Regions from separate parts of the Alishewanella sp. BS5-314 genome, predicted to be linked through region 2. Evidence: predicted binding sites of a transcription regulator. Region 2 holds the regulator's gene; each other region holds the start of a gene.
The links. Region 2 encodes sigma-54, which starts transcription at its own class of promoters, with help from an activator protein. Its sites were predicted from a motif close to GTTGGCACGNNNNTNGNNT; they were not measured.
Positions count from the first base shown of each region.

Region 1 (5,045 bases), on a different contig from region 2:
ACCAATGGCCAGTTTGCCAGAGCGGTACCTGCCGGCAAGGCCAGGTCTAATACCAGCGCCAGAAAGATCGCAAACTCGCCCCAATATGCTGCCTTGCGCGGTTTAAGGTTAATGGCAATGAGCCACAGGCCAGCGAGAATACTAAAGCACCAGCCGTGTAACCAGGTCAGACTGCTGCCGCTAACAGGCGCTTGCAGTACGACAGCGGGTAAGTCCGCCCGCTGCACTGCGGCAGCTAATGGCAAATACTGACCAAGCAGCAATAACAAAGGCCCTGTCAGCAGCAAGGCCAGCCCGGATGGTTTTAGCGGTGAAGGTTTGGGGATCAGGGCCAAAAGCAACATCAGCAGCGCACACAGTAAGGGTAATAGCGGTAACTCGCCGATAGCTGCTGTGTTTTGCGTGAGCCAGAAGTAAGTGGCTAACAGAGCCAGCCAGTAAAACCAGTCGGTTTGCCGCATCAGCAGGCTAAGCAGACCAATGCTGGCCAACGCGATATAACCGGTTTGTGGAAAAGGCAGTAGGCTAAATAGCGCCAGGTCGGGCGCCACTCCCTGAGCCAGAAGTAACAGCAGCACAGGTGATAAAATGATCAGGGGCACAGGTACCTCAGTGTGTTAGCCTGACAGCTTAGTCTGTCAGGGAGTTCTCTGGTAGCAGAGGGGGATCTTCAAACTGATAGGGGCAGCTTTGCCCGATAAAACTGGCACCAGGTTCAATACTCAGTTCATTGGTATATAAGGTACCTGTTACTGCCGCTGATTGTAAAATATGAATTGCCGGCACGGTGCACTGACCGCTAAATTCGCCTTTGATAAAAAGTTTAGCTGCCCGGATCTCACCTTGTACTTTGGCGCCGGCAGCGATAATGACATTACTGCTACTGACGATATCACCTTTAAAAGTACCTGAGATTTGTAGTTCGCCACTCAGCTCCAACTTGCCCTCAAGCGCGCAGGTGCCGGAGATCAGAGTCATCTGTTGGATAGCGGCGGGTTGGTGTTTAGAGAAAAAAGGCATCGATTCAGACTTCGCTAGTTAGTGAGTTAGCGTACAAAGGGCATGGCAGGATAATGATCCTGTTTGCTTAGTCCGGTGAGCTTACCCAGTAATTCACGTTGCGCCGCCAGCAACTTACCGCTTTTCTCATTCAGTGAGTGACAAAGCCGCGATTTCACTGCCAATTCATGCAGCAGGCGTTGCACCGCGGGTTGCACCGCCGCTGGCAGGAGGCTGACCAGTTGTTGCATCCCCGGTTTATCCGCACGCAGCCCCAGCAGGGAAAACCATTGTTCGCGTTGCTGATGACTGTGGCTGAGAGCTTCCATCAGTGCCAGAGCCTGCTGATTCAGCGTTTCCAGTTGCACGGTATTGCGTTCACTCATCGCCTCGTACTGCAGTTGCAACACTGTGGTCAGAGTATCCAGGCGCCTTTTGTCTTGCTGCAGGCTACTGACAACCTGCTTTACCATCTGGTTTTTCATCGCTTGAACAGATCCAGCACGTTCTTATGCATGTCCAGCATGGATTCAATTAATTGTTCATCCTGCAACGCCAGTTTATCTTCAGCCAGAGCTTTCTGGATCAGCGATACCTTGTCAAGGTCTACATCGCTGGTATTCGCCAGATTACTGAAAGATTGCTGCAGCTGCTGACTGGAGGCACTCACCTGACTCGATTCCGCTTTATCGGTAACCCGCTTTACTGCATCCTGCTGCGGTGGTACTACCGGTTGTTGCTCATGGCTGACTTTGTTAACAGCTGATAGTTGCAAAGAGTTATTGGCATCAATATTCATAGTTGCGCTTCCGCGTAAGGTCCTTACCAGTACTAAGCGACCGGGTTAAACAAAAACTTTAATTTCTTTTTGCGATTGTTTCTACCAGATTCTCGCCAGTCACTACTGCTTCTATCGTCATCCCGGAACTGTTATTCCGGACCTTGATTTTCTGTCCCAGTTGGCCATTTTCCAGCGCCGTGCCCTGGGTACTGGCACTAAAGCCGTCCAGGTTAACGGCGATCGTGATAATGGCGCCGTTATTAACCAAAAAATGCTGACTCAGTAAGTGCCGGCCAACCGGTTGGCCGGTGCTGATGCGCCGTCGTACTTTCAAGCCTTGCAGGGCTTCGGTTGCTAACTCGAAGCCATGTCGTAGCTGACTGATTTCATAGGGCGCCAGCTGCAACATATCCGGATGTAAAATTTCGTCCCGTTCGATGGTCCGGCTGGCTACCACTAAGTTCACCCAGACTTTGATCTGTACCACAGCCCGGCCCTGCCAATGCTGGCCCGGTGCCGTGCATTGCAACTGATAACTCAGCCGGCCTAATGGTGGCTCCTGCGCCTGCCGCCGGCTAATGTGCAGGCTTGGACAATCCGGCATGCCGGCCGCTGCCCCTGATACCTTTACATCAATCTGCTGCTTTTGGGCTTTAGTGCCCACTTGTTGTAAGTAACGCTGTAGCTCGCGAGAACTCTGTTCATGTAGCTGTTGCTCAACTGACTTTGCAACAACGGGTAGCGCAGACAGCCCCAGCATGGTTAAGAGCAGGAAGTGCAGGCAATTCCGTAGCGGAAGTATTGCTTCCGCTTTGGCGTAAAAAATACGCAGTGAATTTCTGTAAGCTATTGAACTTATTGAGCTTGAAAAGCTGGCACAAAGCTTGATGCCCTGAGTCACTAACCTAGTGGTCATGACCCCAAACCGGGTGGAGGAGGAAGCTGGTGGAGATTTTCGGGAAAGCATTAGGAGTGCATCCATTTGCATTACAACTGCGATTAGAGCGTGCCGAAATTATTGCAGGCAATCTGGCGAATGTCGACACACCTGGTTTTTTAGCCCGGGACATCGACTATCAGCAGATCCTGCAACAGGTAGAAAGTGGGATCCAGGCCGGTCAGAGCCGGCCGGCATTACCTGAGTTGGGACATGAACTGTTGTACCGGGTGCCATATCAAGCTGCTGCCGATGGCAATACCGCAGAGTTGAATGTGGAACAGGCAAAATTTGCCGGGAACAGTATGGATTTTCAAACCAGTTTTACGTTTTTAAATATGAAGATCAGTGGCTTGCATAAAGCTATTCGCGGAGAGTAAGGATGTCATTTTCAGCAATTTATGATGTCAGTGGCAGTGCCATGCGGGCACAGGTGATGCGGCTGGACACTATCGCCTCCAATATGGCGAATGCCAATACCGCAGCTGCCACTGAAGCCGGCGCATACCGGGCGTTAAAGCCGGTATTTGCTGCGCTCTACAGCCAGACGGCCGAAAAGCAGAGTTTATCAGCGCAGGTGCAAATGCTGGGTGTGACCGCATCCGATCGCACCGTTGAACAGCGCTTTGAACCAAACAATCCGTTGGCGAATGCTGATGGTTACGTGTTTTATTCCAACGTCAATCCACTGGAAGAAATGGCCGATATGATGGCCGCGTCACGCAGCTATCAAACCTCAGTCGAGGTGATGAGCCGGGTTGCCAGTATGCAGCAGAGTATTCTGCGGTTGGGTCAATAACAGGAGGTCCAGGTGACAGCAATCAGTGGTTTTGCCAACGCAACCGCGACGACGCAGACTAACCCGGTAGCCCGGAACAGCGTTGAAGCAGAAGGTCTGTCAACGATGTTTTTGGAATTACTGGTGGCGCAGATCCGGCACCAGAATCCGCTGGACCCGCTGGATGGGACCCAGTACGTCAGTCAGCTCGCCGAATTCGCCAACGTCGAAAGCTTACAGGCGATGAAAATCAGCCTGAATAAAAACAGCAATCTGTTAGATAGCTTGCAAGCGCTGGAGGCGACGGCCTTGGTCGGCACCCTGGTCGATGTCAAAGCCGATGCCGTGGTGCTGGAGCAGCGCGCCGCAGTGCGTGGTGCCATTAACCTTGGCGTTGAAGCCGAGGCGGTCAACGTCAAACTCTACAGCGCCGACGGGAATTTAGTCAGTGAGCAGCAACTCGCCTACAGCGGTGTTGGCACCCTGCGCTTCGAATTTCCGGCACAGGCGGTAGGTGGGTATTACGTTCAGGCAACGGCGACCATTAATGGCCGGCCGCAGCCGCTGCAAACCTGGTTAAGCGGTGAGGTGGAGCGGGTGTCGGTTGGTGCCAGCAAGGACGACATCATGCTGCAGGTAAACGGCCTTGGCAACCACGGGTTACTGGAAATTAATCAGCTGGCCTATAAGGGCTAAGGAATCAACATGTCTATTCTGAACATCGGTCTGAGCGGTCTGGCCGCGTCGCAAAAAGCGCTGGAAGTCACCAGTAATAATATCGCTAACTCTGCCACCGCCGGCTATAAAAGTGCCACTGCCGAGTTCGCTGCCGTTTATAACGGTGGTCAGCGCGGTGGGGTGATGGTTAACGATATCCGGGAAAACTTTACCAAAACCGGCAATCTGGTGAATACCGGCTTTGCCTTGGATCTGGCGATAACCGGTAAGGGCTTTTTCGTGGTCTCCGACAACGGCCGGTTGGCCTATACTCAGGCCGGACAGTTTGGTCTGGATAACCAACAAAATATCGTCAACGCCAATGGCAATAATCTGCAGGGATACGGCATCGATCTGGAAGGCAATCTGGTGCCCGGGATCCTGACCAATCTGAAAGTAGAAGCCACTAATATCCCCGCCAAAGCCACAGCGCGGGTTGATTTCTCGCTAAACCTGAGTGCGTCGAGCAACGTGATCCCTTATCCGGTTAACGCAAACCCGGCGACCGGTCCGCTGACTGATGCTGAAGCTTTCGACCCGAAAAATGGCAGCGCATATAACTTTTCGCAATCGACCGAGGTGTTTGACTCACTCGGTAATAGCCATACGCTGACTCAGTACTTCAACCATCTGGGTAACAATGAGTGGCAGGTCATGTACTTCGTTGATGGTGAACCACTGGTCGTTGATGATCCGGCTGTCGCCCCGGCGACGTCTGCCCAGTTGGGGTTACCTAACGGCGCTACCCTGGGCACTCAGTGGGTAAAAACGGAGAGTGGTTATCAGGCTGCCGCCGTTGCTACCGTCACCTTTGGTGCTGATGGTCAGATGCA
Region 1 covers NZ_JACEHJ010000001.1:668,248-673,292, reverse strand. Annotated here, with positions in the region: gene H1D31_RS03140 (GGDEF domain-containing protein) at 1-602, opposite strand, end outside; gene H1D31_RS03135 (polymer-forming cytoskeletal protein) at 631-978, opposite strand; gene H1D31_RS03130 (flagellar protein FlgN) at 1,047-1,484, opposite strand; gene H1D31_RS03125 (hypothetical protein) at 1,481-1,798, opposite strand; gene flgA (flagellar basal body P-ring formation chaperone FlgA) at 1,857-2,540, opposite strand; gene flgB (flagellar basal body rod protein FlgB) at 2,753-3,097, shown strand; gene flgC (flagellar basal body rod protein FlgC) at 3,100-3,516, shown strand; gene H1D31_RS03105 (flagellar hook assembly protein FlgD) at 3,529-4,191, shown strand; gene H1D31_RS03100 (flagellar hook protein FlgE) at 4,201-5,045, shown strand, end outside.
Region 1: the regulator sigma-54 is predicted to act here: its motif matches at 2,652-2,670, upstream of flgB (flagellar basal body rod protein FlgB).

Region 2 (5,045 bases):
TTTCAATTAAAAAAACTGAACAAGGCAGTAAAGGTAGCAGATTTAGGGGGGGGAATAAAGAAAAACCGGCCGAAATCGCCGGTTCAGAGCTCGTCAAAGCCGGCGTCTATTAACGCCACTATCGCCTCTAGCGCTGCTGCAGCATCAGGCCCTTCAGTGGTAACAGTCAGGGTTTTGCCCTTGCTACTGGCCAGCATCAGCAGTGCCAGCACACTACCGGCATCGGCCGTTTTACCGTCATCCTGCACCAGTTCAACCTTAGCCGAAAATTTCTGGCACAGTTGTACCAACTTAGTGGCAGCCCTGGCATGTAACCCCAGCTGATTGATGATGGTAACCTGTTGACTGAGTTTAGCGGCCATGATGACGTTTTAACTCCCGGTGCCGGATTTGCACATCATCACGTTGACTGCGATAGCTTTCCGCCAGACTTTCCGCGATATAAACCGAACGGTGTTGGCCACCGGTGCAACCGATAGCGATTGTCAGGTAGCTGCGGCTATTACGCTCCAGATGCGGTAACCAACTGCTGATAAAGCTGTTAATTTGCCAGATATATTTACCTACTATGGCTTCTGCCGCCAGATAGTCCTTTACTGGCTGATCCAGACCCGTCAGGGGCTTTAACTCTGGTTCCCAATGCGGATTGGGCAGAAAACGGGCATCAAACACAAAGTCGGCATCCTTGGGAATGCCATATTTAAAGCCAAAGGACTCAAACAGGATCACCAGGCGACCGGTTTTCTGGCCAAGGATCCGTTCACGCAATACTTCTGCCAGTTGGTGTACGTTAAGGTCAGTGGTATCAATATAGAGATCGGCGCGGCTGGCAATAGGATCTAACAGTTGCTGTTCGCGGGAGATCGCTTCATCCAGTGACATCGCCTGGTGAGATAGCGGATGTAAACGCCGGGTTTCGCTAAAGCGTTTAATCAGGGTGGTATGGTCCGCATCCAGATACAGGATAGTCAGTTCCAGCTTACGCGGCAGGTAAGACAGGATCTCCGCCAGCTCTTCCGGTTCATTCGGCAGATTACGTACGTCAATACTGACGGCAACCCGCTCATACTGACCCATCACCGCATTAGCGAGAGTCGGTAATAAATTAACCGGAATATTGTCGACGCAGTAGTAGCCCAAATCTTCCATTACTCTCAGCGCCACCGATTTTCCTGAACCTGAGCGGCCACTGACTACCAGCAGTTTCATTTTTCACCCGTTTGTTGGCTATAGTCCATTAATAACTGATACAGCTCCTGATCAGAACTGGCATGTCGGATCTTTTTGGTCAGATCTTTTTGAGTCAGCAGTTTTGCAATACCAGAAAGTGTAGTTAAGTGAGCCTGACACTGATCTTTCGGGATCAGGATGGCACAAAAAATATCGACGCCCTGGTTATCGATAGCGTCAAAGGGGATCGGATCCTGGCTTACCACAAATATCAGGATCGGTGAGGTAACGCAGTCGAGCTTGCCATGGGGAATGGCAATACCACCACCAATACCGGTTGAACCCAACTTTTCCCGGGTCATCAGGGCTTCCAGAATGCTGTACTCAGACATCTCTGGCAGCTGTTGATGAGCCAGTTCGGCAATATATTCGAGGATCCGTTTTTTGCTGTTAAAAAGAACTGCACTCTTGGTGCAGTTCTTCTCCAGCATAGCGCTTAAATTTATCATGGTTAGTGTCGCGACAACTTTTCTTTGTGTTTAATCACTTGCCGGTCCAGTTTATCAATTAACTGGTCAATTGCAGCATACATATTTTCATCTTCTGACACCGCAAAGACTTCACCGCCGTTTAAATGTACTTTGGCTTCAGCGATTTGCTTCAGTTTTTCCACGTTCAGAATAACATGCACGTTATTGATATTCTCGAAATGACGCTCCAGCTTGGAAAATTTACTGTCTACATATTCTCTCAGAGAGTCGGTAATTTCTACATGACGGCCAGTTAAGTTGATTTGCATAGACTCTTCCTTCTTGTTAAGACACTTACAGCAAGGTCTTTCGTTGATTAGATGGCGCAATAAACAGCGATTCACGGTACTTGGCGATGGTACGCCTTGCGACATTGATCCCCTGTTCGGATAAGATTTCTGCCATCTTACTGTCACTCAGTGGCTTAGCCGGGTTCTCTGCTGCCACCAATTTCTTAATAAAGGCACGGATGGCGGTAGATGAACATTCACCACCACTCTCTGTACTAACATGACTGGAGAAGAAGAATTTAAGTTCAAAAATTCCGCGCGGCGTATGCATATACTTTTGGGTAGTAACCCGGGAAATTGTTGACTCATGCATACTTACCATTTCTGCCACATCATTTAATACCATGGGTTTCATGGCCTCTTCGCCATGCTCAAAAAAGGCTTGTTGCTGTTGCACGATACAGTTGGCGACCTTTAGCAAGGTTTCGTTGCGGCTTTCCAGACTTTTCAAAAACCATTTCGCCTCCTGCAGATGTGAGCGGATAAACTGGCTGTCGGCACTGCTTCTGACCGTTCTGGACAGCGCAGCATACTGCTGGTTGATTTTCACTTTGGGCATGGCATCCGGATTCAGCTCCACCTGCCAACGACCTTTAACCTTGGTAACCACTACATCAGGAATCACATATTGCTGTTCCTGCCTGATCACATCGGCGCCGGGGCGCGGGTTCAGGCTGTGGATCAGGCGCATCACTTCTTTTAACTCATCTTCTTTGAGTTTAGTCACCCGCATCAAAGAACGAAAGTCCCGGTTAGCTAAAAAGTCGGTATATTCGCTGATTATTTGTTTTGCATCATTTAAATAGGGGGTGGCAGGATCAAACTGCCGTAGCTGGATCAGCAAGCACTCTTTCACTGAGCGGGCCGCCACACCGACAGGGTCAAACAATTGGATCCGTTTTAATACAGCCTCGACTTCATCGGCTTCGACATCCGGCAGCTGCAGTGAGGCTAAGATATCTTCCACATCTATGGTCAGTAAACCGGCTTCATCGACGGCTTCAATAATGACTTCGGCAATGGCGCGGTCTGTCTCAGAAAAAGGGGTAAGGTCCATTTGCCAACGCAAATAATCCTGCAAGGTTTCAGTGGTTTCGCCCTGATATACCAGATCCTCGTCTGGCAGGGCGCCATTGCTGACCGGGGCGGCACTGACTAAATCGTCCCAGTTATTGTCCAGTGGTAAGTCCTCCTGGATATTCTGCTCGGCCATTGCCTCGCTGGTATCGCGCTCACTAACGTCATTAAATTCCGGATAATCGTCATTACCAGCCTGGTAGTCTTCACTGTCAGACGTTGACCCGCTGCTTTCTTCACGGTTGATATTCGACAGGCTCAGGTCGGTCTCGGGCGTGCCCGGTTCGAAGTCGTCGTCGGGCTCAAGCAAGGGGTTGGCATCCAGCGCTTCCTGAATTTCCTGCTGCAGCTCAATGGTGGAAAGCTGCAATAAGCGGATCGCTTGCTGCAGCTGCGGCGTCATTGTTAGCTGTTGGCCAAGGCGAAGTTGTAAAGACGGCTTCATGTAAGTCTGATTCTCTCCTGAGTATATCCCCTCCATCCTGGAAGTGGCTGCGGTCTGTGCCGCCTGATTGCGCCTTCCGTGTCAGCGGGTGGAGGACTTGACGCTGATTGCCCTACTATAGCCTGAATTGCTCACCCAGGTATACATCGCGGACCTGTTGATTCGCTAACACATCCTGCGGCGAGCCGGCGGCAATTAATTCACCATGACTGACAATATAGGCTATTTCGCAGACATCGAGGGTTTCCCGCACATTATGGTCAGTGATCAGTACCCCGATGCCGCGCTGGCATAGGTGCTGAATAATTTTTTTAATATCCAGCACCGAAATCGGGTCCACGCCGGCAAAGGGCTCATCCAGCAAAATAAAAGCCGGATCTGCGGCCAGGGCGCGTGCGATCTCTACCCGCCGCCGCTCACCACCAGACAGCGCCATGCCAAGACTATTCTTAATATGCCCGATATGAAATTCTTCCAGCAAGTCATCGGCGATTTCTTCCCGTTGCTGCCGGTTAAGTTCCTTTCGGGTTTCCAGAATTGCCAGCAAATTGTCGTATACCGTCAATTTGCGGAAAATCGAACTTTCCTGCGGTAAATAACCAATACCCGCCCGAGCCCGCTGATGAATAGGGGCGAAGGTGATATCTTGCTCGTTTAACGTGATCTGACCTTTATCGGATGGCACCAGACCAACAATCATATAAAAAGTGGTGGTTTTGCCGGCACCATTGGGTCCCAACAAGCCAACGATCTGACCTGCTTTGACTTCCAGACTGACATCTTTTACCACCTGCCGGCCTTTATAGCTTTTGGCCAGATGTGAAACCACTAACTTCATTGATTTTCCTTGGTTTCCGGCGTGAAAATGGTGGTTACCCGCCGGTTTTGTTCACTGCCGGCCGTTAACTGTTGTAACTCGATGTTATAACGAATCACATCACCACGCACCAGAGAACCGCTCTGGGTAAGCTCGGCATCCGCAGTCAGCGTCAGGGTCCGGCTGGCCAAATCGTAGCGGATCTCATTCGCCTGAGCCGTTACCGGCCGGTCGCCTTCCAGTAATTGGGAATAGGTAGCCGGACGACCGGTAAAAATAAACACCTCATTACCTTTACCGGCACTGGCATTGATCTCCAGCTTATCGGCTTTGATCAGCAAGGAGCCTTGGGTGACTTCCACATTGTTGACGTAAACCGCGATATTATCGCGAATGGACGCCTCGGTATTATCTGCGTTAATCGCAATCGGCAAAGTATGATCTGGCTTCGTCGCTGCCAGAGCTTGCGAACTAAAAAATACTGCAGCGATTAATAACTTAGTTTTCATTGGCGTATACCGTTTCCAGATGTTTTTGCAGCACTAAATGTTGTGCCGTGAGGTCGGCCTGCAGGCCGATGCCCAGAATATAAAAGCCTGGTCCGCTAAGCCGCACCCGCTCATGCGTTTGCAGCGTTTTTTCTGGCAACAGCATTTGTAATGAGGCTGTTTCAACCTGTTCAATAAACTCGCCAGGCAGCAAATTTCTGAGCAGGA
Region 2 covers NZ_JACEHJ010000002.1:2,107,560-2,112,604, reverse strand. Annotated here, with positions in the region: gene H1D31_RS14390 (HPr family phosphocarrier protein) at 84-362, opposite strand; gene rapZ (RNase adapter RapZ) at 352-1,209, opposite strand; gene ptsN (PTS IIA-like nitrogen regulatory protein PtsN) at 1,206-1,679, opposite strand; gene hpf (ribosome hibernation promoting factor) at 1,682-1,969, opposite strand; gene H1D31_RS14370 (RNA polymerase factor sigma-54) at 1,995-3,512, opposite strand; gene lptB (LPS export ABC transporter ATP-binding protein) at 3,628-4,350, opposite strand; gene lptA (lipopolysaccharide transport periplasmic protein LptA) at 4,347-4,838, opposite strand; gene lptC (LPS export ABC transporter periplasmic protein LptC) at 4,828-5,045, opposite strand, start outside.

Region 3 (5,045 bases), 1.9 Mb from region 2:
AAGTTTAAGCCAAGGCCGCCGACAAGTAGAGGTTAGCCTAAATCTGGGGTCAGGAGCGTATGATGAAAAGCAAATATCTGGCATTGCTTGCCGGTGCCGTCTTGCTAAGCGGCTGTTACAGTTACCAAAGAACGGAGTGTGATAGCAAAGGCAATTGCCGGACTGAGGTCCGCCGCCAGGTACAGGACCAGGCGCCTGCCGACCGGGTTATGCCGGTATCTTCTGGTCAGGCCGCCAGCCCGCTGCGGCAGAATGGCTGGATGGTGCCACACCAGTATGTCACCAGTTTAAATGCCAATAAGCAGCTTAATGACTATGTGGCGCAGATGGCGATGCAGCTGGTTGAAACCTTTCATTATTTCCCGGTCGAATCCCGCGTGGCCGTGGCATCCTTTGTTGATTTAGACAGTGAGTTAAACCGCACCAATATTATTGGTAACCAACTGGCTGAAGCCTTTATTCATCAGTTCCAGCAGTTCGGTATCCAGGTTGTCGATTTTAAAACCACCCGCGATATTCAGGTGACACCGAGCGGTGATTTTGTCTTTAGCCGGCAGCACAACCAGCTTGATATGATGCAGCAAATTGATTATGTGTTATCAGGAACTATGGTATTTACCCCAAGAGGTATTATGGTGAATGCCAGAGTGATTAACTTTCGCACTAAAGTAGTTGCTGCCAGTTCACAGCAGTTGATCCCACATTTTGTGGTCAGCTCGCTGTATCCGCAAATACTGCGCTAGGAGATGGCCGCCCCAACAGGAATCGAACCTGTAACTGCCCCTTAGGAGGGGGCCGTTATATCCATTTAACTATGGGGCGGGCGGCGCAGAGTCTAACAGACTGAAAAGATTCTGTGAATCTTTTCAGTCTGTGGTTAGTTTGCTGCCAGACTGACGATATCACCAGGCTGAATATGATTAAGTAATTGCTGTGACGGTGAGGCAGCCCAGGCACCATCAGGGGTAACTTCCGTGAGTAGCAACTGTAACGGGCTGTGTAGCAGGCGCCGGATTTGATTATCTTGTGGATCCCGCTGCAACTGGATGATTTGGATCTGATCACCGACCCGCAGACCGTGATTACTACCCAAAGGAATTTGCAGCTGTTGTTGGCGAACCTGACGGATCTGGGTCAGCAAGGGCTGACACTGCAGCTGCTGGCCAATATCCTGGGCCGCAGTACGCAGCACCTGGTCAATTTTCTGACCATAAGGCATTTGCCAGAATGCCATGCTGTGACTGGCTGGCGTAGCGTCAGAGGTAGGCCAGTAACTTCCGGTACGATATTCCTGCTGGTAGCGGACCCGCCGCTCAAAGGTATCATATAACCAGAGTTCGAAGGCGAAGAAGCGCTCATGTTGACTGCTTTGCCAGAACTTGTTCAATTTTTTACCAAGCGACAGGTCATTAATACTGGCTATTAGAATAAACTGATGGCCGCGGTTAAACAGGGCATCTGCGGTTGCCTGGTCCAGCATCTGTAACGGGATTGGCTGAGGCGATGGCTCCACCAGCAGTGCCGGAGCAAAGTCACGCAGATGCCGGTTTAATTGCCGGCTACTATCGCTACCCAGTTGAAACAGCTGGCCTGAAATCGCATCCTGCCGGGCCTGAAGCTGAATTTCGCTTACCAGTAGCGGTGTGCGGTACTGGGCCTGGCAGGCCTTGCCTTCAGCGACAATATGGGCTTTGAGCGTGATCGTCACCTGGTTTTTACTCTGAACCTCTGACAGCAGCTGTACTTCTTTTAATTCCGCAGCGCTGCTTAAGGTGATCTGACTGTGCTGCATAATGCCTTGGATCACCTGTTGCTGGCTTTGTAATCTGGCGCCGGCAAATAAGCTGGCCCGTTGCAATGCATCTTCAATTGCGGCTTTGCGTGCGCTGTTCAGGTCGCCCCGTTCAATCGCCGCCTGCCCGGTGGCTTCATACCAGTTGGCGTGCAGTAATGGGCTGAACAGCAGGCTCAGGCCGCTCAGCGCTGTCAGAAGCGCTTTTGTCATAGGTTTAATCGTCATCCCGCTTTCGCTCGTGTCAAAAGAGTGCTGTGTTTAATAAAGCAAAGTTTATGCCTAACTGGCATTTTTTTTGCTAAACAAAAACAGTAGCAATAGGTTTTGTCGCCGGGCTTGTCGAGTTGTCGGCAACTGGCAACAACAGCATGGCAGTATTACAGTGAGCACAGTCACTTTGCTAAGGGTAAGTACTATGAAAGTTATAGGTTTCGTATTGCTTGGTAGCGGCCTGATGATCTCAGGCTGTAGCCAATTCGCGGATCGGCATATTGAATACCAGCATGAAACACCTGTCAGTTTTCCGGTGATCACTGCTTTGGGTGCCGCGCCCATATCGTTACAACAAGGCAGTAATGAGACGCAACGTATGCTATTAGCGATGCGGGCGTCGAAGTTGGAAGCCTATCGCGAGTTGGCGGAGCGGGTATATGGTCAAAGAATTGACAGCCAGAACACCGTCAGTGCAATGGTGGCAAAGAATGATGTGCTCGAAGCGTCGGTGCAGGGCTTGATCCGTGGCGCCAGAGTAGTGAAAAGCTATGCTGTGGATGATACTTACGTGACGGAGTTGGAGCTGAATTTCGCTGAAGTGTATGCCACCTTGCAACATACCCAACCAAAACAAAGCATCAGGAGTGTGCGCTACCTGTGGTAGCGCCGGTCAGGCTTTAATGCCTGGCCCTTTATTCTCAACAGCCGGTTGGCCTTTACTGGTATAGGTCAGGCCGGATTTGCCCTTAGCGCCCAATAATTCGTTCTTAAAGCGTTGTAAAATAAGCTGACTTTGTTCCAGTGCTTGCTGGTTAACGGCGGTTTGAGCTTTGCAGTCAGCCAGTTTTTGTTCCAGCAGTGCGCGTTGTTCAACAAACCAGGCTTCAGCTTTTACCGCTGCCAACTGTGGCTGTGCGGCAAGTTCAGCGTCAGTGGCACTGATTTGTGTTAACAGCGCCGTTTTCTCGGCAATAACCTGCTCTAAGGTTTCCACCTGTCTTTCAGCGAGGGCAGAGAGTTCATTTTTCAACAATAGCAACAGCGCATCCAATTGCGCTGCTTGCTTGGTCAGGACAGTGATGATGAGATCGTGGCTGCTATTCATTTACGGTCGAACAAATCGCCTTCAAATTGCATAATGCGTTTTGCCAGCATCTCAACATTCACTTTGTATTTGCCTTCAGCAATAGCTTGCTTGATTTTGTTCACCCGCTCCTGATCAATACCTGAGCTATTGGCGGCCTTTTCCTGTAATTTGGAAAATTGCTGCGCTTGCGGGGTAATGGATACCGAATCCTGCTTTTGTACTGCCTGATTGCTGGCATTTTGCTGCACCGCCGTTTGTTGGCGTTGCACTAATTGCTCAGTGCTACCGGCATTGCCGGCTTTGTCAGTTTTGACCTGCGGTGCATTTTGCTGCAGGTTATTGATATTTATAGCCATAGTAGAACCTCATCACCTTAAACACAGTCCTTATGCTTAGGTTAACGGCAGTTTGCCTCTAAACTTTAGCACTTTTTTCAGAATTTAAAACCGGACCTTTACCTGATTGACACCGGTCACTTCGGTGCTAATGGCACGGCCAGATTGTTGATTACGCACCTGGATGACTTCACCCAGGGTACCATCCTGTTGTGCAACGCCTGTGGCGGATACGGCAAGGCCACCCTGGCTGATTTCTATTGTAACAATATCTCCCCGGCATACAAGACAAAGATCCTGCAAACTAAGGATTTGGCCTGCACTCAGGCTGCGTTTATTCCGGCTGCCAGCAACCGTCGCGATGTCCTGCACAATATTACCACGTACCAACCGACGTTCCCGGCGCTGCACTTCTAACATATCGGCAGTGATGATGGTTCCTGGAGCGATATTTTGCCTGCTCACCACCAGGGCCAACCATTCAGTAAGTCGGGCCGGTACAAATAGCTGCCAGCTGGTTGGCGCACTACAACTAATCTGCACCGTCGTCTGACGCGGGTTAGCATTGGCCGGCAGACTGATTTGTGGCTGATGGGCGCAGTCTTTACTGCCAATCCGGCTATCAAGTGCCGTGACGTGGATTTCGCTCTCCAGCTCATCGACTGCCCATGCCGTTTGCAGCCAGTCCTTTACCGCATAAGTCAGTTGCGATGGACTAAATTGTTGCACTTGCGCCTGACACCAGGGACTGATGGTGAAGGCGAGTAGCAGTATGCAGCTGCGGATAAAATTTTCGTACTTTTTCATATAGTTTGGCTATGCTTTACGAATAAAGGGTTATAACATGCCTGAAGATAGACAGTGCCGTAGTTTTGACTACGGCTCCACGACAGTATGCAAATACCAAGCCGTTTGGCTGCCTAAGGAGAGCTTGATGTCCAGTATTCTCGATTCCGTTAACCAACGTACGCAGCTGGTTGGGCAGAACCGCTTGGAATTATTACTTTTTAAGCTCAATGGCCGCCAACGTTACGGCATTAACGTGTTTAAAGTGCGGGAAGTATTGCAATGTCCAAAGCTGACGGCGATGCCGAAGCGAAATCCTTTTGTGCGGGGCATTGCCCATATCCGTGGCCAAACGATTTCCGTGATTGATTTAAGTCTGGCCACAGGTGGTAAGACAATCGCCGATTTATCGACTGCCTTTATTATCATTTCTGAGTATAACCGCTCAGTGCAGGGGTTTCTGGTCAGTGGGGTAGAGCGTATTGTTAATACCAACTGGGAATCTATTATGCCACCACCCAAGGGCACCAGCGGTAAGCAAAGTTACCTGACCGCGGTGACCGAAATTGATAAAGAGTTGGTTGAGATCCTGGACGTTGAAAAAATCCTCGAAGAGATTTCCCCTTCGCCGACGATGATTCATGATGAGGCCGTTACCCAGAGTATTACTACTGATCTTGGCGGTCGGGTGATTTTAATTGCCGATGATTCGGCTGTCGCCCGAAATCAGGTAAAACGGTCATTAGAACCACTGGGTGTCAGGATGCATTTGGTAAATAACGGTCGTGAGGCCCTGACTTATTTACAGCAACAGGCGAAAGAGTGTCAG
Region 3 covers NZ_JACEHJ010000002.1:238,045-243,089, forward strand. Annotated here, with positions in the region: gene H1D31_RS05580 (FlgO family outer membrane protein) at 63-743, shown strand; tRNA gene H1D31_RS05585 (tRNA-Arg) at 748-822, opposite strand; gene H1D31_RS05590 (flagellar assembly protein FlgT) at 878-2,005, opposite strand; gene H1D31_RS05595 (LPP20 family lipoprotein) at 2,211-2,672, shown strand; gene flgN (flagellar export chaperone FlgN) at 2,679-3,113, opposite strand; gene flgM (flagellar biosynthesis anti-sigma factor FlgM) at 3,110-3,451, opposite strand; gene flgA (flagellar basal body P-ring formation chaperone FlgA) at 3,536-4,237, opposite strand; gene H1D31_RS05615 (chemotaxis protein CheV) at 4,365-5,045, shown strand, end outside.
Region 3: the regulator sigma-54 is predicted to act here: its motif matches at 2,060-2,078, upstream of H1D31_RS05590 (flagellar assembly protein FlgT).